Regions from separate parts of the Ruegeria sp. O5 genome, predicted to be linked through region 3. Evidence: riboswitches for the same ligand, from Rfam matches in the RefSeq annotation. Region 3 holds a riboswitch; each other region holds the start of a gene.
The links. A riboswitch is a leader RNA that binds a small molecule or an ion and turns the genes downstream of it on or off. The one in region 3 is predicted to bind cobalamin.
Positions count from the first base shown of each region.

Region 1 (7,510 bases), on a different contig from region 3:
ATTTCCTTTTGATCTTGCGCACAGGGCTGCCACGTCTCAGCCCGTGTTGCAATGGCTATTCAGGGATAGAAAATCCACCACCCTGCCGCTGAAAAGCCGCATGGTGGCCTCGGAAAAATCATCTAGAGTGAATTTTGATGGATTTAATCAATACACACATTCAATAGCAGAATACTCAAAGTGAAGATCCCCTCCTCGACGCAGGTACAGCCCATTGGTGACATTGGGAAAATTCGCATTCTGGCCACAACCGACCTGCATATGAACCTCACCGGTTTTGACTATTACACTGACACGCCAGACCAGACGGTTGGATTAACGCGCACTGCCAGCCTGATCCGCGCTGCCCGACAAGAGGCCAAGGACGCGCTGGTGCTGATGTTTGACAACGGGGATTCGTTGCAGGGAACCCCAATGGGCGATTGGGCGGCAAAGAGTGGCACTGCCCATCCGATGATGAAGGCGTTCGAAGCCCTGGATTATGACGCGATCGGGCTGGGCAACCATGATTTCGGGTTCGGGCTGGTGTCATTGGGCAACATCCTGACGCAAGCCCCCTGTCCGGTCGTTTGCAGCAACCTGTATCGCACGCGCGGCCCACAGCTCTGGCAGCGATACACCGTTCTGGACCGCACTGTATCTTTGAACGGTGAAGACATTCCCGTTCGCATCGGCATCTTCTCGGTTCTTCCGCCGCAAACGGCCTGTTGGGAGGCGCATAATCTGGATGACGATATCGTCGTCGAGGATATCCTGGTTGCGGCAAAGTCCCTGACGCAGACATTGCGCGACGAGGGGTGTGATATCATCGTGGCGCTTGCTCATTCCGGCCTTGGGGGCAACGAACCGGTGGCAGGGATGGAAAACGCCGTGATACCCTTGGCCGCGATCAAAGGCATCGATGCCATTGTGGCCGGGCACACTCACCTGACACTTCCAGGAGAGGGCCATGCCAATACCCCGATGGTCGATCACCTGACGGGGCTGGTACATGGAACACCCGTTGTCATGCCGGGATCAGCGGGCTCTTACCTGGGGGTTATCGATTTGGCCGTGACCGCCGGGCCGGACGGCAAAGTGCAAATCCGGGATTACCGCGTCGAACTGCGACCGGTTATCAGCAACGGCACAGCCGTCGGGGAAGACAGTGAAATTGCGGGCTTGTGTGAGGTGGCACATCGTATGACCCGTCAATCCGTTGCCGCACCGGTGGCACATATCCCGGATACATTGCACAGCTATTTCAGTTGCTGTGCGCCGGATCGCGGGCTGACCCTCGTAGCTGCGGCGCAAGCCGCCGCACTGCGCCCGTTTTTGCAGGGACCAGACCTGGCCGATCTGCCGATTTTGTCGGTTGTTTCGCCCGCCAAATCCGGCGGACGCTCAGGCCCGCGCCATTATACCGAGGTACCCGCCGGAGAAATATGTTTGCGCCATGTCGCGGATCTGCATGTGTTTCCCAACGAGTTGCGTGCAATCCGGATCAGCGGCGCGCATTTGCTGGACTGGTTGGAGATGTCGGCCAGCGTATTCAACCAGTTAAAGCCCGGTTCCGAACCCGAGCTGATCAACCCTGAACGGGCCGGATACAATTTCGACATCGTGTTTGGACTGTCTTATCAGATCGATCCCACGCGGCCGCCTCGTTACGATGCGCAGGGGAAAATAATCCGCCCCGACCAAAAGCGGATCAGCGATCTGACATATGCAGGCCGTCCCGTACGACCGGAGCAGATGTTCGTTATGGCGCTGAACAATTACCGCGCCAGCGGAGGCGGGCATTTTCCGCATGCGACAACGTCTGATCTGATCAGCCTGCCACCGCTGAGCATCAAGGACCTTGTGCAGGATTACCTGGCGCAGCACCTTCCGCCCGATCCAATCGCCACGCAGCCCTACCCGTTCTCGCTGATGCCGCAACGGGGCGTGACAACAATTCTTCGTACAGGTCCGGGTGCCCTGAAATATCTGGATGAGTTGCACAGGTTCGATCCCGTGTCGCTGGGCTCGGATGGCAGGGGATTTGAACGCATTCGCCTGACGCTCTGATGGGTTGTCTTTTCCCGATGCCTTCCCTATATCCGGACTCGAGAGGTTGGCGCGGGCGAGCGCCTCGCCAACCTGGTCAGGTCCGGAAGGAAGCAGCCACAACGAGCCCCGCTTGGGTCGATGTCCAACCTCTCACTTCGTGAACCACAGCCGCAGGAGGGCTTTATGATTGTAGTGAAAACCCTTCGGGCAGACTGGTTCTGATTCACCGGAATCACCGGACTGCCTGAACACACGACCTGCGGATGCGCGATTGCCATCCGTTGGCATTGCTGTTTCTGAAAACAGGCAGATAAATGTCTTATACGCTTTCGGACCTGGGATGGTCCTCTCACTTTGCCGCGCAACACGCGGCTTTTCCTTCTGACACGCCCTTTCGTATCGCATCGGTTCATCGGGACCGTCTGATCGGGCTGAGCCCGAATGGTGAAATCCCTTTGCTGACACCGGATAATCCGACCGGTTCATATGCCGTCGGGGATTGGGTTCTTGCGGACGCCGAATACCGCGTGCGCCACCTTCTGGACCGGCGCAGCCTGCTGCAACGCAGAGCTGCCGGTACAGGTGCCGCAACCCAACTGATTGCCGCCAATGTCGATGTTTTGTTCATCGTCAGCTCGTGCAATGCGGACTTCAACCTTCCCCGACTGGAACGTTATCTGGCGCTGGCGCATCAGGCCGGATGTTATCCGGTCGTTGTCCTGACGAAAGCTGACCAGTCGGATGACCCCGGCAGTTTCTCGGGACAAGTGCAATCTCTGGACCCTTTTCTGTCGGTGCTGGCGGTCAATGCGCTGGACCCGGCAGATGTCGAAAAGGTTCTGGCATGGTGCCCCAAAGGCCAGACCGGCGCGCTGGTCGGGTCGTCGGGCGTGGGTAAAACGACGCTCAGTAACGCCATGACGGATCAAAACCTCGCCACGTCTGGAATTCGCGAAGACGACGCGCGGGGCAGACACACGACAACGGTGCGCGCGTTGCACAGGATGGGTAACGGTGGCTGGCTGATCGACACGCCGGGAATGCGCGCATTGCGTTTGCTGGACGCTCAGGACGGGATCGACAACGTGTTCTCGGACATCACGGAGCTTGGCCAAAGCTGTCGCTTTTCGGATTGTCAGCACGAGACCGAGCCCGGCTGTGCCGTGCAGAACGCAATCGGCGAAGGCGTACTTGACCCGACCCGGCTGGACCGTTGGCGCAAGCTGCGGCGCGAAGATCAGCGAAACTCGGAAACCGTTGCCCAATCGCGGGCGCGGGACAAGGCGTTCGGCAAGATGGTGCGCGGTGTCATGCAGGACAAGAAGCTTCGCAAACGGCCATAACCGCAAGGTGTTAGGAAAACCTGCGTCGCGTCTGATCAGGCGATCAGGCGCGGCCAGACCGCTGCATTGCGACGGGCAAATGCTCCGATATGGCCTATTTCCGGCAGTCCGAATTCGGCAGGCTTCAGAAGGTGGCGTCTGGCCTCGGGGCCGTACAGATCGGCAAGGCGCCAAACTGCCTCGGGCGGAGCCATCTGGTCATCTTCGAAGGTGAACAGATCCACAGGTGTTCCAGAACTGCCCCAATGCGCATCAGGCAAATTCTGCCCGATCTCGGGAACGTAGCTAAGAGGAGCTGTACACCATTTGCGCCATTGCCAGTAGACCGAGGCGGGCAGGTCCGAACCAAACCCGATTGCTTTGCCGGGCAGATACCCAAGCGCCCGTACCATCAACGGTGCATGGCCATACCAGAACAGCCCTGCCAACCCCCGATAGGGCCATGGGTGATCTTTCAAAGTCACCAGCCCCGAACACACACCGATCATGCGGTCGATCTGGTCGATATCCGGCTGCACTGGCCCCAGCATCGCACCGACCGAATGGCCGATGGTCCACTGCTGCGCCTTAGGAAACCGCCTGCGCATCTCGGCCCGCGCCGCAGGCATATCGATCAACGCCCAATCCGCCATAGTTGCAGTTGCGTCTTTCAGGCGGCCGACCAAAGAAAGCCCGTAGTCCCGATAGTCATAGGTCAGGCAAGCTATCCCCCGCTCGGTAGCAAGCCATCGTGCGAAGTGTTGATAATAGTCACGCGGCACACCCGTGGCACTGTTCAGCACGATAACCGTGTCCGGCTCACCCACTGGCCGGTACAGCCGCGCCGACAAGGTCACAGACCCGGACGGAAAGCGGAAATCTTCGATCAACACTGTCTGTTCCGTATCCAACATGATCCCCGGCTTTCGCTGAAAAAATCGGTTTGCCTGCCTTCGATGCCGACGACACTAAGCCGGAAGGTAAACCGCATCCAGCATGACCAAACGTCCGGCCTAAAGATCGGCTTGACTCGGAACGCGATCAGGCGCTAGCGGTTGTGTGATGGTTTCCGGCCCCCACAAGAGGTCGGGATGAAAAGGGAACACGGTGCGGTTTGTCTGGTCACACAGATATCAACCAAGTCCGCGACTGCCCCCGCAACTGTAAGCGGTAAGTAATGCCGAAATACCACTGGCCCACGGGCTGGGAAGGTCGGCAGAGCAATGACCCGCAAGTCAGGAGACCTGCCATCGGAACTGAAACCGAAACTCGGGCGGGGTGTCCGGGCAGGTCCTGACAGCGAGATGCTGTCCCACCTGCCCCAATATCCAGCCCACCACGCGCGGAGGGCGCAGGATGATCTGGAAGACAAAGTCACACGAATACAGCGCAACTGTGTGCCAGCGGACGGGCAATACCTGCCCGGCTTTGGCGCGACTGGCCCGCTCGATTTCCGAAGCCATGGCGCAGGCGGTTTCGGCCACCAGCGAAGATTTCGAATTTGAAGGCAACAGCGCGCTGTCACATTGCGCGGAAGGGTGCATGGCAACGATCCGAGCGCGATCCGACAGCGTTCGCGTTTTCTGCGGGGCGCACCCTGATACGGCAATTCGGGACCTTGATGCCTATGCCGATTTGATCTTCGGACCTACATTCAGCACGCTGCCCTCGGGCATTGTCGCGAACCCGCCTTGCGCCATGATCGAGGTTTCAACGATCCGGCCCCGGAAAACCGGCTACGCACCCCAGCAGCTGTCAGCTTGATCCCACTTCCACCTGTGCCGGGGTGATCCGGGACGCCCAGGCCAGCTGCGCATCGGTTTCGACAGCGCAGGGGCGCACGGCCCGCAGGCGGTCCAGTGCGTCGCTGGCGCGTTCACCGCATTCAACCATCAGTCGCAGAACAATCATCCCGGATCTGCCGCACCCCCCACGGCAATGCACAAGAACCCGGCCACCGCCCGACAGCGCATGTCGGGCCGTGGCGCTGACCTCTGGCCAGGCCTTCTGAACCGCCTGCGTCGGTGCTCCAAAATCTTCGATCGGCAGGTGAACCCACCGGCTGGCACGGCTTTGGATGTCGCTGCCAAAGTGCTGCGCGCCATCCTGAAGCATTTCAACATCCGTCGTCATTGAAATCACAAGGCCCGGTTTCCAAGCCGCAATCATATCCAGATCGCCGACGTAATCCCCGCCACGCCCGGGCATTGAAGTAAGGGCAAGCGTTCCGCCTCCGACCTGCAGAGCAAAAATGACCAGCTGCGACATGAAGTGCGTCCTCCCCCAAGATACTCTTTAAGAAATGAGTCATTAAATCCGCTGGACCAGTTTAGTTGGAAACCAGCCCGTTTCTGAAACAAAAAATCATCGCGCCCCACAGTGGACGCGGACTGCCGCCGCCACTACGCTGTGCCGAAGCACCGAATCCGAGCGAGAAGACATGACAGACACGCCCAGCCCCGCCTATCAGGTTCTCGCCCGCAAATACCGCCCGGAAACCTTTGCCGACCTGGTGGGTCAAGATGCTATGGTGCGCACCCTAAAAAACGCCTTCGAGGCCGACCGGATTGCGCAGGCCTTTATCATGACCGGCATTCGCGGAACGGGAAAAACCACCACGGCGCGGATCATCGCCAAAGGCATGAACTGCATCGGGCCGGATGGAACCGGAGGGCCGACAACCGAGCCTTGCGGTCAGTGCGAGCATTGCGTCGCAATCATGGAAGGTCGCCATGTCGATGTGATGGAAATGGATGCGGCCAGCCGTACCGGCGTCAACGATATCCGCGAGATCATCGACAGTGTCCGCTATCGCGCCGCCAGTGCACGCTACAAGATCTACATCATCGACGAGGTTCACATGCTCTCGACCAGCGCATTCAACGCGCTGCTCAAGACGCTCGAGGAACCGCCCGCACATGTGAAATTCATCTTCGCGACCACCGAGATTCGCAAAGTGCCGGTCACGGTTCTGTCGCGGTGTCAGCGCTTTGACCTGCGCCGGATCGAGCCCGAAGACATGATCGGCCTGCTGCGCAAGATCGCCGGGGCGGAGAGCGCGCAGATCGCCGACGATGCGCTGGCGTTGATCACCCGCGCCGCAGAAGGATCGGCCCGCGACGCGACCTCACTGCTGGATCAGGCAATCTCGCACGGAGCCGGTGAGACGACGGCGGATCAGGTCCGTGCGATGCTGGGTCTGGCCGATCGTGGACGGGTTCTGGACCTGATGGACATGATCCTGCGTGGTGACGCGGCAGGGGCGCTCACTGAACTGAGCGGTCAATATGCGGAAGGTGCAGATCCTCTGGCCGTGCTGCGCGATCTGGCCGAAATCACGCATTGGGTGTCTGTCGTAAAGATCACACCTGACGCGGCCGAAGACCCGACAGTTTCCCCCGACGAACGCACACGGGGCCAGCACATGGCCGAGGCCTTGCCGATGCGGGTTCTGACCCGGATGTGGCAAATGCTGCTGAAGGCGCTGGAGGAAGTCTCTGCCGCGCCCAACGCGATGATGGCCGCCGAAATGGCTGTTATCCGACTGACGCATGTCGCCGATTTGCCCAGCCCCGAAGAGCTGATCAAACGGCTGCAAGACGTCCCACCTTCGCCTCCCGGCGGGCCGGGCGGGGGCATGTCACTGTCCCGGCAGGCCACTGTGGCAACGCAATCCAACGCGACCCCGCCGCCTGCCTATACATCGCCCCCGCGCGGCGCGGGTGGCGCACCGGTTGCCGCGCTGGCGCAGGATGCACAGACGGCCCTGGCCCGCTATCCAACCTTCGGGCATGTGGTGGAACTGATCCGCACAAACCGCGATGTGAAACTGCTTGTCGAGGTGGAAAGCGGCGTGCGCCTTGTGTCGTACCAGCCTGGCCGGATCGAATTCACCCAGACACCTCAGGCACCGTCGGATCTGGCGTCGCGATTGGGCTCTGCCCTGCAACGCTGGACCGGCAATCGGTGGGCCGTCTCCATTGTCTCGGACGGGGATGCCGCGACCATCGCGGAAGTGCGGGACCGGGCCGAACTGGCCCTGAAAGCCGAGGCCGAAGAACACCCGCTGGTTCAGGCCGTGCTGACGCAATTCCCCAAGGCAAAGATCATTCGGATCGAAACACCTGAACAGCGCGCCGCCAAGGTTGTGACCGAAG
Region 1 covers NZ_JBQERN010000018.1:7,963-15,472, reverse strand. Annotated here, with positions in the region: gene ACR0M3_RS16980 (bifunctional 2',3'-cyclic-nucleotide 2'-phosphodiesterase/3'-nucleotidase) at 181-2,049, shown strand; RNA gene ffs (signal recognition particle sRNA small type) at 2,089-2,187, shown strand; gene rsgA (ribosome small subunit-dependent GTPase A) at 2,346-3,374, shown strand; gene ACR0M3_RS16965 (alpha/beta hydrolase family protein) at 3,410-4,267, opposite strand; cobalamin riboswitch at 4,401-4,619, shown strand; gene ACR0M3_RS16960 (hypothetical protein) at 4,710-5,117, shown strand; gene ACR0M3_RS16955 (protein-tyrosine phosphatase family protein) at 5,109-5,621, opposite strand; gene ACR0M3_RS16950 (DNA polymerase III subunit gamma/tau) at 5,794-7,510, shown strand, end outside.
Region 1: it holds a riboswitch for cobalamin, as region 3 does, so the genes downstream of both, ACR0M3_RS16960 (hypothetical protein) here and ACR0M3_RS04200 (DUF1636 family protein) in region 3, are expected to answer to the same signal.

Region 2 (7,510 bases), on a different contig from region 3:
CTTCCGATGTTCCTGAAAAAGTTGGGGTATACGACGGGGCAGTTCGGAAAAAACCATCTAGGCGACCTCAATGAGTTCCTACCGACTGCAAAAGGTTTCGACGAGTATTGGGGTTGGCTCTATCACTTGAATGCTATGGAATATACGTCTGATCCGGATTGGCCAGACGACCCAGAATTCAACGCGCAATTTGCGCCTCGCAACATCATTCATTCATTTGCAACAGAGGAGGTAGACGAAACAGTCGACCCGCGATTTGGAAAAGTCGGGAAGCAGCGCATTATTGATGACGGGCCTGCGCCTCCTGAGCGCCAAAAGACTTTGGATGACGAAGTGACATCTTACACGAAAGACTTCATTTCTCGTGCAGTAGAGTCGGACACTCCGTTTTTTGTCTGGATGGCTCCAGCCCGTGCACACGTCTGGACCCACCTCAGCCCCGAATACGAAGCTATGTTGGGCAATGGGCGCGGACTTCAGGATGTTGTCATGAAGGAGTTGGACAACAACGTTGGTAACGTTCTCAGCCACCTTGAGGATCTGGGAGTCGCCGATAATACCATAGTGATGTTCACCGCAGACAATGGCCCGGAAACACTGACGTGGCCTGATGGTGGTACGACACCGTTTCATGGGGAAAAGGGTACTACTTGGGAAGGTGGCTTTAGAGTTCCTGCGATTATTCGCTGGCCGGGCAAAATTCCAGAAGGTCAAGTCTTGAATGGCATCTTCAGCGGAATGGACTGGATGCCAACATTTGTAGCTGCGGCTGGAGGTCCGACAGATCTAAGAGAAAAGCTCCTAGAGGGATATGAAGGCTATAAAGTGCATCTCGATGGCTACAACCAACTAACTTACCTGACAGGTGAGGATAAAGAGAGCAATCGCCGCGAGCTGATCTACTATCAGGGTACGGACCTCCAAGCAGTACGCTACAACGATTGGAAAGCGCACTTTGTCGTTCAAAACCATGGCTGGTCAGGCCCGAAGGAAGAGTTGGTCGCCCCCTTGCTTTTCAACCTTCGCCGCGATCCTTATGAGAAAGCTGCGGATGAAAGCGGGATGTACGTCCGCTGGATGGGCGAGAAAATGTGGGCATTCGGTCCAGCCGCCCGTCTAGTGCAGGCACATCTCGCTACTTTCGAGGAGTTCCCTCCGCGCGGGAAGCCGGTCGCCAATCAAGACCATGTTGAAGAACAGACATCAACCGAAGGCGGCATCTCTCAGTAGAGGAAGCGAGGCAACCAATACGCCTTTCCCACCGCAGCGTGGGCATCCGGCTCGGATCATCGGATGCCCAAAATAACCGACTAGGAATTTCGCAAAAAGCGAAACCTCTACGAGAAGGAGTCCTCCATGAGTGCTAGATTAGTCCTTCTGCTTGCTGCCGTCGGCCTCGTGCCAATTGCGTTATCATACGGTCTGATGCCCGGCCGTTCGATCCCAGTTTTGCTGAGATTTCCGGTGGAAGGGACGAACCAAACCCACGTGTTCCGAGCGATTATGGGTCTTTACCTGGCAAACGCTCTGTTTTGGTTGGCGGCTGCTTCGAAACCAGAGTTACAACGCCCCGCGCTGTGGGTTCTATTTTTGTTTATGTCAGGACTGGCCGTTGGGCGCATACTAAGCATCCTTATCGATGGAGTTCCGAACGGGGTACTTCTCTTTTATCTTGCAGCCGAGATAGCTTTTGCAGCTCTGGCGGCGGTTTCTCTGAAAAAAGTACGAGGAAACAGGAAGTGGTAAAATGGTGAGGTCTGGCTTTGTTTTCTCGATGATCGCAACTTTATCAGTTTCGGCATCCGCTTTTGCACAATCTTCATCTGTCCAGACCGCGGTGGACGAAAACTTCTTAGAGCTTGAGACTGCCGTTTCCGAAGCGGGAGCTGCTCCAATCGCATCGATAGATCACGCGCGCCTGGCCAAGGCCGAAGGCGTCGAAATGCCAGCATCTCGTGTACTCGTTTTCTCTGATCCAGAGGTAAACACACCTATACTGGAGGAGAACGTACGTGCAGGTCTGGACCTTCCTTTTCGCGTTCTTTCATTCGATCAGGATGGTCGACCGCAGATCGAATACACAGACTCTCAGTTTCTCAAAGTTCGGCATGGTCTAATCAATACCCAAGCGTTGAATGCATTTGAGAACAAGTTGCTCGAAGTCCTGAACGACTTGGATGCAGCACCAGCGCCGACCAAAGGATTAGTTGCAAACCATGGCATCATCGAATTGCGATCTGAGCTCAGCGTTCCAGAGGCAGTGGAACGTGTCAGGACAGCTGTGATGGGACAGGACGATACAGTCTGGTTTGGGGAGATCGATTTTGCGGCCGAAGCGTCCCAACTGGGGACGGAGCTGCCGGATGCTGTTCTCTTGCTATTCGGCGGACCAGCGCCCGGTGGTGTGGCTATGGCGGACTTTCCGGCAATTGGTTTGGATGCCTTTTGCCAAAAACTATTGGTTTACGCGAATGAAGAAGGCGGCTCCGTAGTCATTTTCAATGACATCGCTGCTTTGGCGGAGTTGCACTACGGTTCTTCAGCCGAACCTCATCACGGTTTGAACAAACGGCTGACGGAGACATTTCGCAAGGCAATTGAGTAGCCGCTGTTAGGAAAACGCAAAAAACCTTTGCCGATTGGCCATCTTTTCGTCGTCCGCTTTGGGTTGATTTCAGCGGTTCTCAACGCAACAGGCCTACCACGCTTTGGGCCGTTCGTTAAACTTTGCAAAGGCCGCTTTCTGCGCATCGCTGACGTAGTACAGTCGGGATGCTGCGCGGCAGAGAAGCGAAGCTTTGCCCGATAAAGCGGAAGTTGACCCGAGCCATCTCAACATCCGATTTCGGTGCAGTGGGTAGCTCTCGAAAAAGTCTTCGAGGTGCGATGCTCGCCGAAGCCCGTCAAATTTGCGATGGACTAGTGTTGTTTCAATATTTGCGGCATGGGCCGGCACTTCTAGTGGTCTTGGTCTTTGTTCTACTTTTGCACGCTTATGCCTCCTGATTTTGGTCTTGCACGCTTATGCTTCACGCGTTGCACAGTTATGGTGTTTCATCAAATTTGTCTCTCTTTAAGCTATTGTTTTTAAGAGATTTTTTTGCACAACCTATGCGAGAAAATACTGATTCGTGCACGCTTATGCTCAATTTGCACTAATATCACACACTATGAATCTAGGTCCGGATTTTGGCGCGTTCTCAGCGGCTTTTCTGATATCAGCGCCATGTTGAGACGCGCAGGTGCATGCTCTTGCGAGAAAATAGGAAAGACCCCGGAGTTTTTTCTTGCCGCAGGGTAAGTGTTAAGGTACCCGCGTTTTACCGGTCCCGATGTGGCTAAGAGGGAATCCGAGGTGCCTTTTGGTGCCAACCGGAACTGCCCCCGCAACTGTAGGCGGCGAGCGCTGTCCATTTCCGTCACTGGGCCATTTTGGTCTGGGAAGACAGGACAGACAAAGACCCGTCAGTCAGGAGACCTGCCGGTATGAAACCGAAACACACCGGGCGGGGTTGTCCGGGGAGGTTGCCGAAGAAACGCGCCGGGCGGTCTATTTTCTACCCTGCGCTCACGGCAGGCAGTAAAGCGTCTGTTGCTTCGGTAAATGCCCATTCACCCGTTCTCTGGTCATTGACACATGGAGATCGATTGTCATGTTTCTACGCACTGGCCTGATTGGCCTTTCCTTGCTGGCTACCAGCGCTGCCGCCGAAGGAAACTTTCCCCTAACTATCGAAAACTGCGGTCACTCGGTCACGTTTGACGCGCCAGTGACGTCGTCAGTCACGGTCGGCCAAGCCGCGACCGAGGTGCTTTATGCGCTGGGTCTGGGCGAGCAGGTTCTTGGAACCTCGGTCTGGTTCAACGAGGTGCTGCCTGAATATGCCGAGGTGAATGCCAAGGTAGAGCGTCTGGCAGACAATGATCCCAGCTTTGAAAGCGTTGTTGCCAAGCGGCCGGGACTGGTCGCAGCGCAATATGAGTGGCATGTCGGACCCGAGGGCATCGTCGCCACGCGTGAGCAATTTCACGAACTGGGCATTCCAACGTACGTAATGCCTGCAGATTGCATCGGCAAAGACAATACAGTCGGCGGCGATGGCACCCGCCTGCAAGCGTTCTCGACCGATACGCTGTATCAGGGTATCGAAGAACTGGCGGCAGCCTTTGATGTATCCGAACGCGGCACGGACCTGGTTGCCGAGTACAAGGCCCGCGAAGCCGCAGCCGTCGCCAAGGCGCAAACCGTGAAGCTGGACGATGTGTCAGCCGTATTCTGGTTTTCCTCTCCTGAAATGGAAAGCGACCCGTTTGTGGCCGGACAGAAAGGCGCACCGGGATACATGATGAGTAAATTGGGTATCCGCAACGTCGTCGAGACGGATGAAGAATGGCCAACAGTGGGCTGGGAAACCATTGCCAAGGCCAATCCGACGGTGATTGTTATCGCCAAGATGGACCGCCGTCGCTTTGCTGCGGACGACTACCTGAAAAAGCTGGAGTTCCTGCGCACTGATCCGGTGACCAGCCAGATGGATGCGGTCAAGAATGACCGGATCGTCATTATGGATGCGCAGGCCATGGACGCCACCATCCGCGCAATCCCGGCGCTGGAGGATCTGGCCGAGAAGCTGGATACCATCGGAAACAACCTGTGAACGAGGCCGCCGCAATCTTACGGCAGGGTTTCAAGGCTGCGTGCCTTACCGTGCCATTGTTGATTGCGGCGGTTCTTGCGGGCGCGATGATCGGGGAAACCTCTCTGTCGCCCGATTTGGTTCTCTCCGTTCTGGCCAACAAGCTGGCCGGAGCGGACTTTCCTGTCGACCCAATTGATCAGGGTATTATCTGGAGCTACCGGATTCCTCGCGCTCTGGTCGCTGCGTCCTGCGGTGCCGGTCTGGCTGTCGCAGGGGTCGTGTTGCAGGCTTTGCTGCGAAACCCGTTGGCCGACCCTTACATTTTGGGCATTTCTGCCGGGGCCTCGACGGGTGCCGTGGCTGTAACCATCGCTGGTTTGGGTGGGGGGGCTTTGTCGCTGTCTTTTGGCGCGTTCAATGGCGCGCTTTTGGCTTTTGGTTTTGTCGCGTTGCTGGCCCGAGCCGCTGGCGCAGGGGGCGGACGGGTTGCGACGGCACAGATCGTCCTGGCGGGAATTGCCGGGTCTCAGTTGTTCAATGCGCTGACGGCCTTCATCATCGCCAAATCCGCCAATGCCGATCAGGCGCGCGGGATCATGTTCTGGCTGATGGGAAACCTCAGCGGCGTGCGCTGGCCGGATGTGTATCTGGCCATTCCGGTGGCCCTTGTCGGTTGGCTCATTTGCCGCTTTCACGCCAGAGCACTGGACGCCTTTATTTTCGGCTCTGATTCAGCGGCCTCCCTGGGCATATCGGTACGTCGGGTGCAGGCAACCCTGATCTTTGCGACCGCGCTCACGACAGCTGTCATGGTTTCTATCGTCGGATCCATTGGCTTTGTCGGGCTGGTCATCCCTCATGCTGCCCGGTTCCTTGTGGGACCGGGGCATCGCAGGCTTATCCCAACCTCCGCCTTGATCGGAGCGGTCTTCCTGATCGGCGCAGATATCGTGTCGCGCATCATCATCCCGGGTCAGGTTCTGCCGATTGGGGTGGTCACCGCTCTGATCGGTGCGCCTGCCTTTGCCGTAATTTTGGTGCGCGGCCAGAGGAGCGCCCGATGAAGATCGAGGCGCAAAACCTGACATATTCCGTTCGCGGCAAGACTTTGCTGTCAGACGTATCCTTTGTCGTGGAGCCCGGCGAAACACTTGCTTTGGTCGGACCTAACGGTTCGGGAAAATCAACGCTGATGCGCCTGCTGGCGGGGTTGGTACGTCCGGTTTCAGGAAAAGTCGTCATAGCGGGTCATCCCGTTTCGCATTTGTCGCGCAGACAAATTGCCCAACGGATTGCCATCGTTGAACAACAGGCTGATACGGCCGAACGCGTGACTGCACGATCCGTGGTCGAACTGGGCCGCACGCCCTGGCTGTCGGCCTTACGGCCGTGGCGCGCCGAGGACACCTGGCAAGTCGACAAAGCCCTGCAAACCGTGGAAATGGCCGATATGGCACACAGAGAATGGGCGACATTGTCGGGAGGAGAGCGCCAGCGACTGCACATCGCACGCGCTTTGGCTCAGCAACCGGGACTCTTGCTTTTGGACGAACCGACCAACCATCTGGACATTCATCACCAACTGTCGATCCTGAACTGTGTTCGAATTCTAAAAGTGACGACAGTGATGGCGCTGCACGATCTGAATCAGGCGATGGCCTGTGACCGGGTGGCTGTTTTGTCAAAAGGGCGGCTGGTCTCTCTTGGCCCGCCCGAACATGCCCTGTCTTTGGAAACCGTTTCAGAAGTTTTCGGTGTCAAAGCACAGTGGGGGTATAGTGCCGGCGGGACAGAACGATTTCTGTCCTATCATCTGGACTGACGGATTCCGATCGCTTCTGGTCGTACAGGATATCAGTGTCGTCAGCGCAGCATGTCAGATACGTACAATCTACGGCCTCAAAGCCATATTCCAACGGCGCGCAATCTTGACTTGGGTTTCCTCACAACCCGTCAAGTTGCCCGTCGAATGCTGTCTTGATTCTGACCTGGATTGGATTCGTTCGTATTTTTGCCTTCAAAGATGATCAGCAGGCGCGTTGTCCGAGCGTGGGTCGACCAAACCTCAATGATATGTTCACTACTTGTTTTGAACCGTGAAACAGATTCCTTTTGGAAACCTCTGAGGCCTGACACAAATCACGACACGCCATCAGGTTGAACAGATTGCGGCGACCGCATGTCGATATTGCAGATTACCCACAATCAAAGCCTCAATCTGAGCCTTAAATTAACGGTAGATTAACGAAACAGGGCACAACAAATCTCTGGATGACAAGTTCTTGATATACTTATGCCTATATCGAGATTTATTGGTGGGTAATCCTGCCGGTCTGTTGACTAGTCCAGTTTTTAACGAGGGGGTATCCCGGCAGGATCAGGGGGTGCCAGATCAGGCCAGTTCGAGGCCAACAGATCGCGGCACCCCCGCCGGTAAGCGCGAACCAGCAACCCATCTTTTTCAGTTGATCTTGTTGCGTTGCGCGTGCGGCGTGATGCCGAAACTGGATCTGTACACCCTAGAGAAATGACCCGGATTTTCGAAGCCGCAGGCCACGGCGACTTCGGTGACCGACGCCTCGGTTTGCAAAAGCAGCTTCCGGGCCCGTTCCAGCCGCATTTCCATAAAGTACCTTTTAGGGGAAGTGTTTAAGTATTTGCCAAACAACCGTTCAAGTTGACGGGTGGAAATACCCAATTTGTCTGCAATGAAGGATGGGGAAACTGGGGTTTCCAGGCTGTCCTGCATAATGTCTATCGCCTTTGCCAGATGGGCATTGCGCATTCCATTGCGCGATTGCAGCGAAACGCGCTGCTTGGCGGTCGCATTACGCACCGTGTTATAGACCATTTGATCCGCAACATCGGTG
Region 2 covers NZ_JBQERN010000006.1:8,055-15,564, forward strand. Annotated here, with positions in the region: gene ACR0M3_RS10030 (arylsulfatase) at 1-1,230, shown strand, start outside; gene ACR0M3_RS10035 (DUF4345 domain-containing protein) at 1,357-1,746, shown strand; gene ACR0M3_RS10040 (DUF302 domain-containing protein) at 1,748-2,605, shown strand; cobalamin riboswitch at 3,308-3,500, shown strand; gene ACR0M3_RS10045 (ABC transporter substrate-binding protein) at 3,654-4,658, shown strand; gene ACR0M3_RS10050 (FecCD family ABC transporter permease) at 4,655-5,704, shown strand; partial or broken gene ACR0M3_RS10055 (ABC transporter ATP-binding protein) at 5,701-6,210, shown strand; gene ACR0M3_RS10060 (GlxA family transcriptional regulator) at 7,102-7,510, opposite strand, start outside.
Region 2: it holds a riboswitch for cobalamin, as region 3 does, so the genes downstream of both, ACR0M3_RS10045 (ABC transporter substrate-binding protein) here and ACR0M3_RS04200 (DUF1636 family protein) in region 3, are expected to answer to the same signal.

Region 3 (7,510 bases):
TCAACACCCACAACCAACTCAGCCATCCGCGCGGTGACAGCCGTGGAATATCCCATTGCCGGAGCGATATCGAGGACCATCTCATCCTTGGATATGTTCAGCACGTCCAGCATTTTAGCCAGGGTTCGCGGCTCCAGCATGCTGCGCCCGTCACCCAGATCAATCAGGCCGTCCACATAGGCCGCCTCGCGCTGAGAATCGGGCACGAAGCTTTCCCGCGGAACACTCAGCATCGCCTCAATGATCGGGAACTTGGTGACGTCAGAGGGGCGGATCTGTGTATCAACCATTGTGCGGCGCCGGGCTGCGAAGTCAGTCATTGGATATCTCGTCTCATTCCCAAAGATGTCGGGCTTGTGCCATATCCTGAACCTTCCAGCAACGCCCCTGTTGCCGCAACCTGAATCTTGATCACCTCCTTGGGCGTGGACGTCGGCAAATTTCGATCTTGCCGGCAATTTCGCGCGCAATCCACTGGACGCCCCAGAGGAAAGCTGTTAAAAACCCAGTCACACCACGGCAAGTATTTGATTTTACTTGAAAAGGCGAGTTGGCGGAGTGGTGACGCAGCGGATTGCAAATCCGTGTACACCGGTTCGATTCCGGTACTCGCCTCCAACTACATCCTAATCGCTGACTTGGCCCCGCAGTACGCGCGTGTGACGCTTGGTATTTTCAGACGTTCATGGCCCGCGATTCTGTCGAACTGCGGGCCAGATATGGCGTGTTTTTTCGGAACACCTGCCTACCCCTGCTCGTTCACGGGGCGCGATGTAGTCTGGTGTTTGCCTTACCCTCAGGCGCGCCCTTGTGGCACAACCTCGTATCCCGGCTCTTCCGGTTCATCATCCGTCATTTCGGCTGGAAAGCCCGGGGCGGTGATATCCAGGCCGGTTGCCTCTTCCAGCCGTTTGATAATATTTGGTGAAAGCTCGCGTTCGCCATATCGTGCGATACCATCGTTAAAGATGTTGATCATCACCGGGTTTATTTCCAGCGGCACCCCGGCGCGGTCGGCGACCTCCTGAAACAAACCGATATCCTTCTTCACCAGATCCATGGTGAAGGAAATATCGCGCGACCCGTTCAGGATGACCTGACTTTCGGTTTCGTGCACGAAGGATGTGCCGGACGAGATTTTGATCGCCTCATAGGTCGTGTTCAGATCCATCCCCGCAGCCTTTGCTGTAACCAGTGCTTCGGCGCAGGTAATCAGGTTGGCAGTGGCAAGATAGTTGGTCATCACTTTCAGCACCGAGGCCGAGCCCAGCTCGCCGGTGTGCAAAACCCGGCGGCCCATTGTCGTCAGGAACGGCAGAATTCGTTCAAACGTTTCCCGGTCACAGCCCGCAAAGATCGAGATATTGCCCGTCGCGGCACGGTGGCACCCGCCAGAAACCGGGCAATCCACAGCTGCACCGCCGCGTGAAATGACTTCGGCACCGAGGCGTTTGACTTCGGCTTCGTCTGTGGTCGACATCTCCATCCAGATCTTGCCGGGGCCCACTTCGGGCAACATCTCCTTCATGACTGCGTCCGATGCTGCCGGAGACGGCAGACAGGTGATCACCGCATCGCAATCGCGCATCAGCTGGGCGGGCCCTTCTGCCGCCTTTGCGCCTTTGGCGACAAATTCGGCCACCAGATCTGCGTTCAGGTCATGCACAGTCAGGTCAATGCCATTGCGCAAAAGGGATCCCGAAAGCTTGCCGCCAACGTTACCCAGACCGATAAATCCCACTTTCATATGACGCATCTCCAAGTTCGTCGTTTTCCCGTCATGCGACCACATACCGAACACGCACTTCATGCCGCCGAACGACGCCTACAGGTCGCTTTTTTCACCTTGGCTTATTTGTTGCGCGCGAACCGCTTGACAAGCGGGCCGGCGGTGCCGCATGTCCCGGACGTTGGTGTCGGCAACAGCCGATGAAAAGGGAATGCGTCAACGGTTCATCCGCCAAACGCAGCCGCCCCCGCGACCGTGACCGGAGAGGATGCCCAATGCCACTGGCCTGTGCCGGGAAGGCGGGACATCCGACAGAGCAACCGCTCTGGCATCCGCAAGCCGGGAGACCTGCCAACACCCGAAGTTGAAACCGGGCGGGGTGTTCCGGTGTCGGGTCCATGTGCAGACGTGGTGCCCGCATGAAACCCCGTCCCCCGCGAAGAGGATTTGGGGGGATGAGAGACATGACCGAGACCGCACCGGTAGAACTACTGGTCTGCACGACTTGCCGCCGGGGTCTGCCCGTCGAGGATGACGCTGAGCGTCCCGGCACATTGTTGCACAAGGCCTTGGAACAGGCTGCCCTGCCAGATGGCATCATTCTGAAACCTGTCGAATGCCTTTCGAACTGCGATCAGGGCTGTTCCATCGTTCTTCGGGGCGGGCCGGATCGCTGGACCTTTGTTTACGAGAACCTGAACGAAATCGATCACGTCGATGTCATCATCGATGGTGTGACCAAGTATCTGGCCACAGACGATGGTCTGGTGAAGTGGCGCGACCGTCCTGAACATTTCCGCAAAAACTGCGCCTCGCGCATTCCCCCGATTGGAGGCTGAGATCATGTCGAACCTAGAAAAACTTCCCGTCACCGTGATCACCGGCTTTCTGGGCTCGGGCAAAACCACGCTGGTGCGTCATCTGATGCAGAACCCGCAGGGAAAGCGTCTTGCGATTGTTGTTAACGAGTTTGGCGATGTGGGTGTTGATGGTGACATTCTAAAATCCTGCGCGATACCGGATTGCCCTGCGGAAAACATCATGGAACTGGCAAACGGCTGCATTTGCTGCACCGTGGCTGATGATTTCATCCCGACCATCGAGGCGCTGATGGCGCTGGAACCGCGCCCGGATCACATCCTGATCGAAACATCCGGCCTTGCACTGCCCAAACCGCTGCTGAAAGCATTTGATTGGCCTGATATCCGTTCGAAAATCACCGTTGATGGCGTGATTGCGCTGGCCGATGCCGAGGCTGTGGCCGCCGGTCGCTTTGCTCCGAACGTTGAAGCGGTGGATGCCCAACGGCTGGCTGATGACTCGATCGATCACGAAACACCCTTGTCCGAGGTGTTCGAAGATCAAATCTCGTGCGCGGATATCATCCTGCTGACCAAGCCCGATCTAGCAGGTCCCGAAGGTGTCGCGAAAGCCAAACAGATCATCGCCGCCGAGGCACCGCGGCCGCTTCCCGTTGTCGAGGTCGCCGAGGGTGTCGTCGACGTACGTGTCGTGCTTGGCCTTGAGGCTGCCGTCGAAGATGACATGGACGCGCGCCCGTCACATCACGATGGCCATCACGATCATGAGCATGACGATTTCGAGAGCATCATCGTCGAGTTGCCGGAACAGACCGACCCTGCGGAACTGGTAGCCAGAATCGAACGTCTTGCGACTGAGCTGAATATCCTGCGCGTCAAAGGCTATGCCGCCGTCGCTGGCAAACCGATGCGCCTGCTGGTTCAGGCTGTCGGCGCGCGGGTTCGTCACCAATACGACCGCCCGTGGGAGCCCGGTGAAGAGCGCCGCTCGCGCCTGGTCGTGATTGCCGAGCATGACGACATCAAAGAAGCCGAAATCCGTGATATCCTCGTGGGTGTGACCGAGGTTGCCGAGTAAGTCATGCACGTCGTCTTTCGCGAAAGCCACGGGCTCGAGGAAACCGAGACCCCAACCGATCTGGGCCAAAGCCCGGGTGATCTGGTTGTGCTGTCCTTTTCCGACAGTGACCTGGGCGCTTTCGCGGCGGGCTGGCATCGCGGCGGCGGGCCTGAGGGGCGGATGCCCACGATGCGGCTGGCCAATCTTGCGGCGCTGAAGCACCCTCTGTCCGTCGATACCTATGTCGAACAGACACTTGAAGGCGCAAAGGGCATCCTGATCCGTCTGATCGGTGGCGTGCCCTATTGGTCTTACGGATTGCAACAGGTTCTGGCACTGGCGCAGGCCAAAGGCATCGCTCTGGCCGTTTTACCGGCGGATGGGCGCGAAGACACTCGGTTGGATGAGTATTCGACCCTGCCCCTCTCGACCCTGAGGCGGCTGGCACATCTGTGTGACACCGGCGGCGAAGTCGCCGCGCAGGCCGCATTGGCCCAGATGGCGCTGGCAGCAGGGCTTTATGCCGGGCCAGTGATAGGCGCAAAAACCCTGCCCGAATGCGGTGCGTGGTGCCCGGATCAGGGTGTCGTCCCGGTGGATTCCGCGTTCGATAACGATGCGAAACGCATCCTTGTCACCTTCTACCGCGCATATCTGACATCCGCAGACACCGCCCCGGTCGCGGCCCTGATCCGCAGCCTGCGCGCCCGCGGGCTCCAGGCGGTGGGTCTGTTTGCCCCGTCACTCAAGGCCCCGGTCGCTGCCGACTGGCTCAGGGAACAGGTCGTTGCCCTGAGACCATCGGCGATCATCAACGCCACTTCATTCTCGGGCAAGGGCGCATCCGGCACGTCGCCTCTGGACGCAGCGGATGTGCCGGTGTTTCAGGTCGCCCTCGCCACCTCGCGACGCAAGGCCTGGGCCGAGGCGGAACGCGGCCTGTCACCCGCCGACCTCGCCATGCACGTGGTATTGCCCGAAGTGGACGGGCGAATATCGGCAGGCGTTGTCTCTTTCAAAGAGCCGGGCAAGCGCGATCCGCATCTGGAATACTCGCGTTTTGCGCATCGGGCCGAGCCGGACCGGATCGAGGCGATCATCGACCGGGTATCGGGCTGGCTTGCCCTGAATGACAAACCAAAGGCAGATCAGATTCCCGCATTGGTACTGTCCACATATCCGGGCAAAGACTGGCAAATGGCCCATGCGGTCGGTCTCGACGCACTGGCCTCGGCTGAGGCGATGTTGTCTGATCTTTGCGGTGAAGGCTACGACACAGCAGCTGGCGAACCAATTGCCGACACACTCTTGGAGGCCCGGATATCGTGGCCGCTTGAGGATTATCTGAGTGCACTCGCAGAATTGCCCCAGATCCTGCGCACCGATCTGCACACCGTATGGGGCAATCCCGAGCAAGACCCAACTTTCGCTCATGGCGCGTTTCACTTCACGGCTTTGCGACGCGGCAAGGCACTGGTCGCACTGCAACCAGAACGCGGAACACCTGAGCTGCGGGATGACGACTATCATGACCTCTTGCGCACCCCGCGCCACAGTTATGTCGCCTTCTATTTGTGGCTGCGCAAAGGTCTTGGCGCGGACGCGCTGATCCATATCGGTGCGCATGGCACACTGGAATGGCTGCCCGGCAAATCGGTCGCCCTATCAGCAGACTGCTGGCCCGAGGCGCTGATCCGTGACCTGCCGGTGATCTACCCGTTCATCGTCAACGACCCAGGTGAGGCCGCGCAGGCCAAGCGCCGGATCGGCGCGGTGACCCTGGGCCACATCCCGCCCCCCATGAAAGAAAGCGGAACGCCTGACCGGATGGTGCGACTGGAAGCCCTGCTGGACGAGTTCTCAAACGCGGACGGCCTTGACCCCAGACGCCGTGACCGGTTGCAGGAAGATATCCGGGATGAGGCGCAAGCCATTGGGCTGGAGCACGATCTGGGCCTGAACCAGGCCACCAGCACCGCGGAAGCAATCACGCGCATCGACCGCTTTGTCTGCGATATCAAAGAAAGCCAGTTTGGCGACGGGCTGCACGTCTATGGGCGTGTTCCGGATGTGATCGGCAGTTTCGACCCAGCCCCATCCGCCCATGCCGAACGCAAGGCACTGATCAATGCGTTGGCTGGCAAGCGGATCGAGGCTGGCCCGTCCGGCTCGCCCTATCGGGGCCGCTCTGACGTGCTGCCGACCGGGCGAAACCTGTTCACCACCGACCCGCGGTCTGTGCCCACCCGCGCAGCCTACACGCAAGGCGTGAAACTGGCCGAGGAACTGGTACGGCGGCACTTGCAGGAGGAAGGCGATTACCCGAAAGGGCTGATTGTCGATCTGTGGGGATCGGCCACCATGCGCACTGCGGGCGAAGAATTCGCCATGGCCCTGCACCTGCTGGGTGTAAAGCCGGTTTGGGATAAGGGATCCGAGCGGGTTTCGGGTATTGAAGTGCTGCCCATCACCGACCTGAGCCGCCCGCGCCTGGACGTCACCCTGCGGGTTTCAGGCTTGTTTCGCGATGTGTTCCCTACGTTGTCAGCCCTTTATGGTCAGGCGGTCCGGGCTTTGTCAGAGCGTGATGAAGCGACTGACTGGAACCCCTATGCCGGTCACGCCCCGGCTGCGCGGGTGTTTGGCCCGGCACCCGGCAGTTACGGCCTGAACATGACCCATCTGTCCGAGACCTATACGGACGAGGCGCGCGCCCAAGCCGGGGAGGCATGGCTTGAGGCCAGCTCGTACGCGCTGGAAGGTGAGCACGTTGCGCAAGACAAAGCGGGAATCACGGATCGTGTCGCCAATGCCGACAGTTTTGTTCACCTCCAGGATCTGACGGAAACTGACCTGCTGCTGGCCAACGACTATGCCACGCATGAAGCCGGTTTTGCCGCCGCCAAAAACATCACTCGTGGCACCGCTCAGCTTTACCATCTGGACAACACCAACCCCAATAATCCGCGCGCCCGGACTCTGCCGGAAGAAATCAGCCGCGTCGTTCATGCCCGCGCTGCCAACCCCGGCTGGATTGCCGGGATGCAGCGCCATGGGTTTCGCGGCGCCGCCGAGATCGCGGCGACGCTGGATCACATGGCCTCATTCGCACATCTGTCGGGCACTGTCGCTCCGCATCTGTTTGATCTCTACCACGAAGCCACATTGGGCAATGAGGCCGTTGATGCCTTTCTGCAAGAGGCTAACCCGAAGGCCCATCAGGCCATGCAAGACAGGTTCCGTGCACTGCTGGAAGCGGGGCTTTGGAACACACGCCGGAATTCGATCCGGGCCGATTTGGAGGGTTTGGGATGAGTGCACCTATCGTTCAAGGATGGTGTCCCGGCGCGCATCGTCCGATGATGTCAGGCGACGGGCTGGTCGTGCGGGTCCGTCCGCGTCTGGCGCGACTGAATGCCAGGCAGGCTATTGGTTTGTGCGAACTGGCTGAACGGTTCGGCAATGGCACCATCGACCTGACCAATCGTGCCAACCTGCAACTGCGCGGCGTGGATGAGCGCGACCACCAGCCGTTGCTAGTGGAACTTGCGGCGCTGAACTTGCTTGATGCGGAACCCGGCATCGAAGTACGCCGCAATATTCTGGTTACACCGCTCTATCAGGCGGGCGATTTGACCGCGCGGCTGACACAGGAGTTGATTGATCGACTGGCCGAATTGCCTGCTCTGCCCGCTAAGTTTGGTTTTGCCATAGATACAGGCCCGAAGCGCCTGTTAGCCTCAGATTCCGCAGATATTCGTCTGGAACTGGGTGCCGACGGTCTGATCCTGCGCGCCGACGGCTGCAAAACCGGGCGACGTGTGACCGAGGATGACGCCATTGACCACGTGATCGCGCTGGCCCGATGGTTTGCCCAAACCTATACGGCCGAGACACGTC
Region 3 covers NZ_JBQERN010000001.1:838,197-845,706, forward strand. Annotated here, with positions in the region: gene ACR0M3_RS04185 (protein-L-isoaspartate O-methyltransferase family protein) at 1-320, opposite strand, end outside; tRNA gene ACR0M3_RS04190 (tRNA-Cys) at 545-618, shown strand; gene ACR0M3_RS04195 (NAD(P)-dependent oxidoreductase) at 797-1,792, opposite strand; cobalamin riboswitch at 1,895-2,099, shown strand; gene ACR0M3_RS04200 (DUF1636 family protein) at 2,194-2,568, shown strand; gene cobW (cobalamin biosynthesis protein CobW) at 2,573-3,628, shown strand; gene cobN (cobaltochelatase subunit CobN) at 3,632-6,925, shown strand; gene ACR0M3_RS04215 (cobalamin biosynthesis protein CobG) at 6,922-7,510, shown strand, end outside.

Region 4 (7,510 bases), on a different contig from region 3:
GGCGACGGTCGGGCAGAACAGTTGATCATCCGCATCCTGAAACACAAGCCCCACCCGGCGGCGTACGTCGTGAAAATCGGCCTCTTGCACCCTTTGCTGACCAAAAATCGTGACCGTGCCGGACCGTGGGCGCTGCAAGCCAAGCGTGATGCGCAGCAAGGTCGATTTTCCCGCCCCGTTCGGACCCGTCAGCGACAGGCGTTGACCGGCGGACAGGCTGAGGCTGGCACCGTCCAGAACGGGTGGCTGACCAGGGTAGGCAAAGCAGATATCTTCAAGCGCAATCAGTGTCATGCCAAATCCAGTATGATCAGACCCGCGCAAAGGGCACCAAGACCTGCGGCAAAAACGATGTCCCTTCGGGTCAGGGCAAAGTCCTGAAGCAGCAGCATACGGCCTGAAAACCCCCGGCATTTCATCGCATCAAGTATGCGTTCGGATCTTTCGATCGCGCGCACCAGCATCATGCCCACGAGATAGCCAAAACTACGATAGGTGTGCCAGTTTGTTGCCGGGCGAAAACCGCGTACCTTCATGGCCGCGCGCAGGCGCAGGTATTCTTCCCGCAGAACCTCGATATAGCGGATGGTGAACATCAGAAGGTGAACCAGCTTTTCGGGGCAGCGCAGGCGGTGCAGGGCGTGGCCAAGCGTGACCGGCTCCATCGTGCCGACCAGCACCATCAGGGACAGGATGACCGCGTTGGCCGTCAAGGCGATCTCGACCGCTTTCCAGAAACCCTGCCAGCTTGCGGGAAACCCCCAGAGCGTGAACATCGGGTCGCCGGGCATGGAGAATGGCAACAGCACCAGCATGAAAAGGATGAACCCATCCATCATGGCCATGCGTTTCAACGTTTTCCGCCAGGGCAGACGCGACGCGGCAAGAAGCGAAAGGGACACCGCCAAAGCCGCGCACAGCGCTGTCAGCGAGGACACCGCGACAGTCACCACCGCGAAGACAACCGCCATGACGATCCGCATCCTTGGATCAAGCGGGTTGATCGCGCCGCGCCGCTGCGCGCCCGCTTTGATCAGCGTGCTTTCCTGTTGCCCCAGAACGTGCGCCATCAGGCCGCCAGCTTGCGGCGTGCCGCAAAGTAAAAGCCCAGACCAAACAGACCGACGATATATCCGATCCCACCCAGAACAGTTTGCAGGTCATTTTGTTCGCGGTAAGCCGCTATTTCCCGACGCAGCGGGCGCAGCTCATCCCGCACGGCCCTGGCAATGACCTGTTGTTGTTCATCGCTGAGCACCGCCGCTGTCTGGGCAGGTGCGTTTGTCGGCGCGGTGTCGGGTTCCGCTTCAACGCCCATGATCCGGGCGACATCCGCAGCGGGCATGGTGACCTCGGCCACATGCCCGGCACCAAGGTTTGCAAAGAAAGTATGGGCCACCGGCGCGTTTGGCGTGTAGATAAAGAACCCGTCTGCATCTGTTACGATACGGCCCAGCTCGGCTCCGTCCGGGCCGTTGACGATGACCTCGGCCCCGCTTGCCATGTCACCATTGGAAAAGCCGATTTCGCCTTCGATGGCGTCACCGGATTCAAACACTCCGGCTATGACCTTATGCGCCAAGGCAGGTGCGGGTGCGCAGCACAGCGCCAGAATGATCGCCAGGTACCTCACGCGGCCGCTCCTTTGACAAACAGCTCGGGCTTGACCTTGCGCGCCAGCAAAACCGCGAACCCGGTCAGGATCGCCTCAATCGCCATGACAGGAATATGTGCAAAGAAAACAAGCTTGGCCGCTGGCAGGAATGCATCCCCGGACAAGGCCAGTGAAAACGCAACCATGCCGGTTGTAGCGGCGATGGCAAAGGCACCGCCGACCCCGCCCCATATCGCACCTTGCAGAGGTGAGCCATGGGCGATCAGGCGGCCAAAGATCAGCCCGGCCAAAACCGCGGGCAACGCGATGTTCAGGGTGTTGATCCCCAATACCGTCAACCCGCCAAAGCCAAAGAAGACGGCCTGCAGCAAAAGCCCGACGAACAGGGCCGGGAATGCGGCCCAGCCCAGCAAAAGCCCGGCCATTCCGTTGAGGATCAGATGCACTGACGAAGGGCCAATCGGCACATGGATCAGCGATGCCACGAAAAAGCTGGCAGACAGCACCCCCGCAGTGGGGATGCGATCAAGATCCAGCGACCTGAGGCCCATGGCAATTCCACCCGCAGCAGCGACGGCTCCGCCGATCACGACCGGGTTGGACAAGGCTCCGTCAACGATGTGCATCTACGGTTACTCCAAATCCCAGGCGCGGATCCAGATGACCGCGTCCTGGCTTAGTTCTTTGCCGTTGTGTTTGGTCACGGGACCGGCGCCGAGTGCGGCAAATCCCCAATATCCGGCTTTTGGAACGCCAAACGTGAAATACCCGTTATCATCCGAAGTTGCGACCAATGCACCACCCGGCATCGGCGAGACCGACGGGGCGGAAGCGGCCGCGCTTTCCATGTCCGGTTCTGCGGCCATGTACTCGATCTCGATCTCGGCACCCGCAACCGGTTGGCCTTCGGCCATAACCCGACCTGTAAACGTCGAACCCGCGATGATGTTGGTTGGTTTGTTGAGCGGGATGATCTCAACCGGCAGGCCCACCGGGTTCATCCAGTCGGTCGGCAGTTCATTGCGGTTCAGGAATGCCTTGGCGATCTGCTGGATATAGATATCCTCGGATTCCTCATAATAGGGCTGGGGAACAGTAACCAACACATAGTCGCCCGACCGTTTGACGGGAACATAACCCTTGAATGCCGCGCCTTCGTTTTCGCCGCCGGTGAAACGTACGGGTTCCAGGGTATCCAGCAGATCGGTTTTCTGACCGTTGTGGATCACGTAGAATTCCTGCGGCTTGTCCAGATCCATGACATGCCCGTTCGAGAACGGATGCCAAAAGATCAGCTTGACCGGAACATTCCCCGGTGCGTCGATCATGGTGTCAGCGGTGTATTCCAGCAGGAAATGCGCATTTGCCATCGCTGGAAGCGCCATCGCCACAGCGGCTGCGGAAAGCAGCTTGGTCATCAATAGTCGTCCTTGTCCCATCGCACCAACCCCGGTACGAGATGCGTTTTGACTGCGGGGACGTCCAAGCTAAGCTGCTTTTTCAAGCATCCTGCTCCGACGCACATCCCGTCGCCGATTAGGAGTGCCCTTGTCAAAGGCACATGTCCGGCAGGTATCCTGACTTGCGGGTCAAAGCGTTGGGCTGGCCTTCCCGGATTAACACCAGTGGCACTTCAGCCCTGCTCGCCGCTTACAGTTGCGGGTGCAGTTGCGGAATTGGGCCAAAGCCCGCACCGCATTCCCTATTGATTCCAGAGCACGCCCCGGAACCGGACATGCCGAGCGGCTTGCCAGACTTCTTCGGCATCCGTCAACGATCAATTGCGCTGGCTGTCAAAAAGTTTAGCGGGCGATGCCCTTTTTCCGACGGATCCGCTTTGGATGCAGGTCAGGGTTTTTCGGGAATGAACCTACCCTTCGAGCAGGTATCTTTCCGACAATGGCAAACTGGCCGCCCCCAATGAGCGGGCATCCGGGCCTGCCGTCCCCACCTGCACCAAGGGCCGTTCAAGCCCGGTCAGGTTCATGTCTGATAGCTTGACCTCGACCAATTCCACCAGCCGCGCCTTGATGCCTGTGGGCATCCAGCCATCAATCTTGACAGATTCGAAGTCGATCAGGCTGCAAGACGAGACGATGGCATGTGCGATCCCGTGCGCCGCCTGTTTCAACCAGTTCTCAAGGTGGGTTTCCGGTATGTCCCAATGCTGTGTCGTTTCCCAGATTGAGCCGGCTGTTTCGGCATTCCCACCAACTGCGCGCTCCAGCACATAAAGACTGGCGACATCTATCAATGGTTTTACTCCGCCTGCGTCGTCCGGCACAGGCAATGGACCAAGCGCACCGGCATTTCCCCGCCCCGAAAAGATGGAGCCGTTCAGAACCACTCCACCCCCGATGAAGAAGCCGACATAGAAATACAGGAAATCTCGTGGACCTTCCGCAGGGCCAAAGACCAGCTCGGCACCGCAGGCGGCCGTTGCGTCGTTCTGCAGGAATACCGGCAAGTCATAGCTTGCGGCCAGCGCGCCTTTCAGGTCCGCGTCACGCCACGGATCCATTTTCTCCTGCGGAACCTGCAATGTCTGCGCCCAGTCCCAAAGGTAGAACGGCATCGCAATCCCAAGACCCGCGATCCGGCTGCGCGCCTCGGGCGACAGTGACGCCATCACTTTGTCGAGGCTTTCTTTGGAAAAGCTCAATGTCGCCTCGGGTGTCGGAAAATCATAAGTCCGCCGCTCACGGTGCCTGACATTGCCAAGGAAATCCGTCAGCACCAATTCGGTACTGCGCCGCCCGACTTTGAGCCCAAAGAAATAAGCGCCATCCGGGTTCAGGCGCATGGGAACCGAGGGCTGTCCGACTTTTCCCCGGATCGGTTCGCCCCGCAGAAGCAGCCCATCGGTTTCCAACTGGCGCATGATGACCGAGACCGTCTGCGCCGACAGCCCGGTCATCCGCGCGATTTCAGATTTTGCGAGGGCCTGATGGCGCCGGACCAGTGACAGGACAAGCCGTTCATTTCGGGCCCGCATTCCACTTTGGTTGGTGCCGCGCATATCTGGCTCGCGTACGCCAGTGGTATTGTCCAAAGAGTTCATTGCAGACACGGCCATCCCCTTCATGACGACAATGTTGAAACCCTTCCTTTCTGTCAATAATAATTAAGAGTGATTTATTTATTGACTCGAAATTCGAATCTTGTGATGGTTTTCACGTTCGATCGGGCCGGTTTTCGCCCGATCAAACGTATGCCCGGACGGGCATTGGGAAAACTGGGAGGACTACCGATGAAACTTGCGAAACTTGCAGGCGCCACGGCGCTGGCGGTTACGGCCATGGCAAGCAGTGCAATGGCCGAAGGTGAAACCGTTTGCCTGATCACCAAGACGGATACCAACCCTTTCTTTGTTAAAATGAGAGAGGGTGCGACCGCCAAAGCCGAAGAGCTTGGCATGACGCTGAAGGCCTTTGCCGGCAAAGTCGACGGAGACCACGAAACTCAGGTTCAGGCCATTGAAACCTGCATTCTGGATGGCGCAAAGGGTATCCTGCTGACCGCGTCGGATACGTCGTCCATCGTTCCGGCGGTGCAGCAGGCCCGCGATGCCGGGCTGCTGGTGATTGCGCTGGACACCCCGCTTGAGCCTATCGACTCGGCCGACGCGACCTTTGCCACCGACAATTTCCTTGCGGGGCTTCTGATCGGACAATGGGCAAAAGCCACTCTGGGAGATGCGGCAAACGACGCCAAAATCGCCACGTTGGACCTTGCGGTCAGCCAGCCCACTGTGGACGTGCTTCGCAATCAGGGGTTCCTGCAGGGGTTCGGTGTTGATCTGGCCGATCCGAACGTGATCGGCGATGAAGACGACCCGCGTCTTGTTGGCAGCGATGTCACCGCTGGCAACGAAGAAGGCGGCCGCCGCGCGATGGAAAACCTGCTGGCCAAAGATCCGATGATCAACGTGGTGCACACCATCAACGAACCGGCGGCAGCGGGCGCTTACGAGGCGCTCAAGGCTATCGGACGCGAGAATGACGTGCTGATCGTTTCCGTCGATGGCGGTTGCCCCGGCGTGCAGAACGTGGCGGACGGGGTCATCGGCGCAACATCCCAGCAATACCCGTTGCTGATGGCATCGCTGGGCGTTGAGGCTGTCAAGAAATGGGCGGACGAAGGGACGAAACCCGAGAACACACCCGGTAAGGACTTTTTTGACACTGGCGTGGCGCTTGTGACGGATAAGGCCGCCGACGGCGTCGAGTCCATCTCGGTTCAGGAAGGCATGGACCTCTGCTGGGGTTAAGCTGAACGTGTGGAAGGCCGCAGCGCGGCCTTCCACTTATCAAAACCACCCACACGCCTGAAACCTTGCTAAAGTCGTCATAAACCTGACGCTTTGGGGGAAGTTCCATGTCCGATTCTTCACGACAAGCCGACGATTTCGAAACCGCCGCAAAGGGCAGCCCTGAGCAAGTTGCCGAATTTGACGATCACCAACGCGGATTTGTCGGAACGGTTCAGCATTTTCTGCATGTGAACCCGTCGCTGGTCCCGCTGATCGTCCTTGTCGCTGCAATCGTCATCTTTGGTGTCTTGCTGGGCCCCAAGTTCTTTTCGCCCTTTGCGCTGACATTGATCCTGCAACAGGTTCAGATCGTCGGGATCGTGGCGGCGGCCCAAAGCCTTGTGATCCTGACCGCAGGCATCGACCTGAGTGTTGGGGCCATCATGGTGATGTCGTCGGTTGTGATGGGGCAATTCACTTTCCGCTATGGAATGCCACCTTCGGTTGCGATTGTGTGCGGCCTTGCTGTTGGCTCGGCAATCGGGGCCTTGAACGGGTTTCTGGTCAGTCGCATCAAGCTGCCGCCTTTCATCGTCACTCTTGGCATGTGGCAGATCGTTCTTGCGGCGAATTTTCTTTATTCACAAAACGAAACGATCCGGTCGCAGGAGATCGAGGAACACGCCGCCATCCTGCAACTGTTTGGTGCCAAGTTTAACGTGGGCGGGGCGGTGTTTACAGTCGGGGTGGTCTTCATGCTGGCGCTGATCCTCGTCCTTGCATATGCGTTGCGGCACACGGCCTGGGGCAGGCATGTCTATGCCGTCGGAGATGACCCCGAAGCGGCAGAACTGTCTGGTGTCAACGTGCACCGTACGCTGATATCCGTCTACATGCTGTCCGGGCTGATCTGCGCCTTTGCGGGCTGGGCCCTGATTGGCCGGATCGGGTCGGTTTCGCCAACCTCGGGCCAGCTGGCCAATATCGAAAGCATTACCGCGGTCGTGATCGGGGGGATATCTCTGTTTGGCGGACGCGGGTCTATTCTGGGGTCCCTGTTTGGTGCCCTGATCGTGGGTGTCTTTACGCTTGGGCTGCGGTTGCTGGGCGCGGATGCACAATGGACGTTCCTGCTGATCGGCATCCTTATCATCGCAGCGGTCGCGGTCGACCAGTGGATCAGAAAGGTAGCAGCCTGATGGAACCCATTCTCAAAGGACGGAACCTTGTGAAACGCTACGGCAAGGTGACTGCGCTGGATCACTGCGATTTTGACCTGATGCCGGGTGAGATTCTGGCGGTGATCGGCGACAATGGCGCGGGTAAGTCGACGCTGATCAAGGCAGTGTCGGGCGCAGTGACGCCAGACGAAGGCGATGTCTGGCTTGAAGGTCAAAAGGTGAATTTCCATTCACCAATCGACGCGCGTGAAGCCGGTATTGAAACCGTCTACCAGACGCTTGCCATGTCCCCTGCCCTGTCGATTGCGGACAATATGTTTATGGGGCGGGAAATTCGGCGAAAGGGGCCGCTCGGGTCGTGGCTTCGAATGCTAGACCGTCCGGCGATGGAAAAGTTCGCCCGCGAAAAGCTGAGCGAACTGGGTCTGATGACCATCCAGAATATCAATCAGGCCGTCGAAA
Region 4 covers NZ_JBQERN010000024.1:12,009-19,518, reverse strand. Annotated here, with positions in the region: gene ACR0M3_RS18610 (energy-coupling factor ABC transporter ATP-binding protein) at 1-294, opposite strand, end outside; gene cbiQ (cobalt ECF transporter T component CbiQ) at 291-1,070, opposite strand; gene ACR0M3_RS18600 (cobalt ABC transporter permease) at 1,070-1,633, opposite strand; gene cbiM (cobalt transporter CbiM) at 1,630-2,241, opposite strand; gene ACR0M3_RS18590 (DUF4198 domain-containing protein) at 2,248-3,033, opposite strand; cobalamin riboswitch at 3,166-3,364, opposite strand; gene ACR0M3_RS18585 (ROK family transcriptional regulator) at 3,486-4,676, opposite strand; gene ACR0M3_RS18580 (substrate-binding domain-containing protein) at 4,866-5,885, shown strand; gene ACR0M3_RS18575 (ABC transporter permease) at 5,993-7,066, shown strand; gene ACR0M3_RS18570 (ATP-binding cassette domain-containing protein) at 7,066-7,510, shown strand, end outside.
Region 4: it holds a riboswitch for cobalamin, as region 3 does, so the genes downstream of both, ACR0M3_RS18590 (DUF4198 domain-containing protein) here and ACR0M3_RS04200 (DUF1636 family protein) in region 3, are expected to answer to the same signal.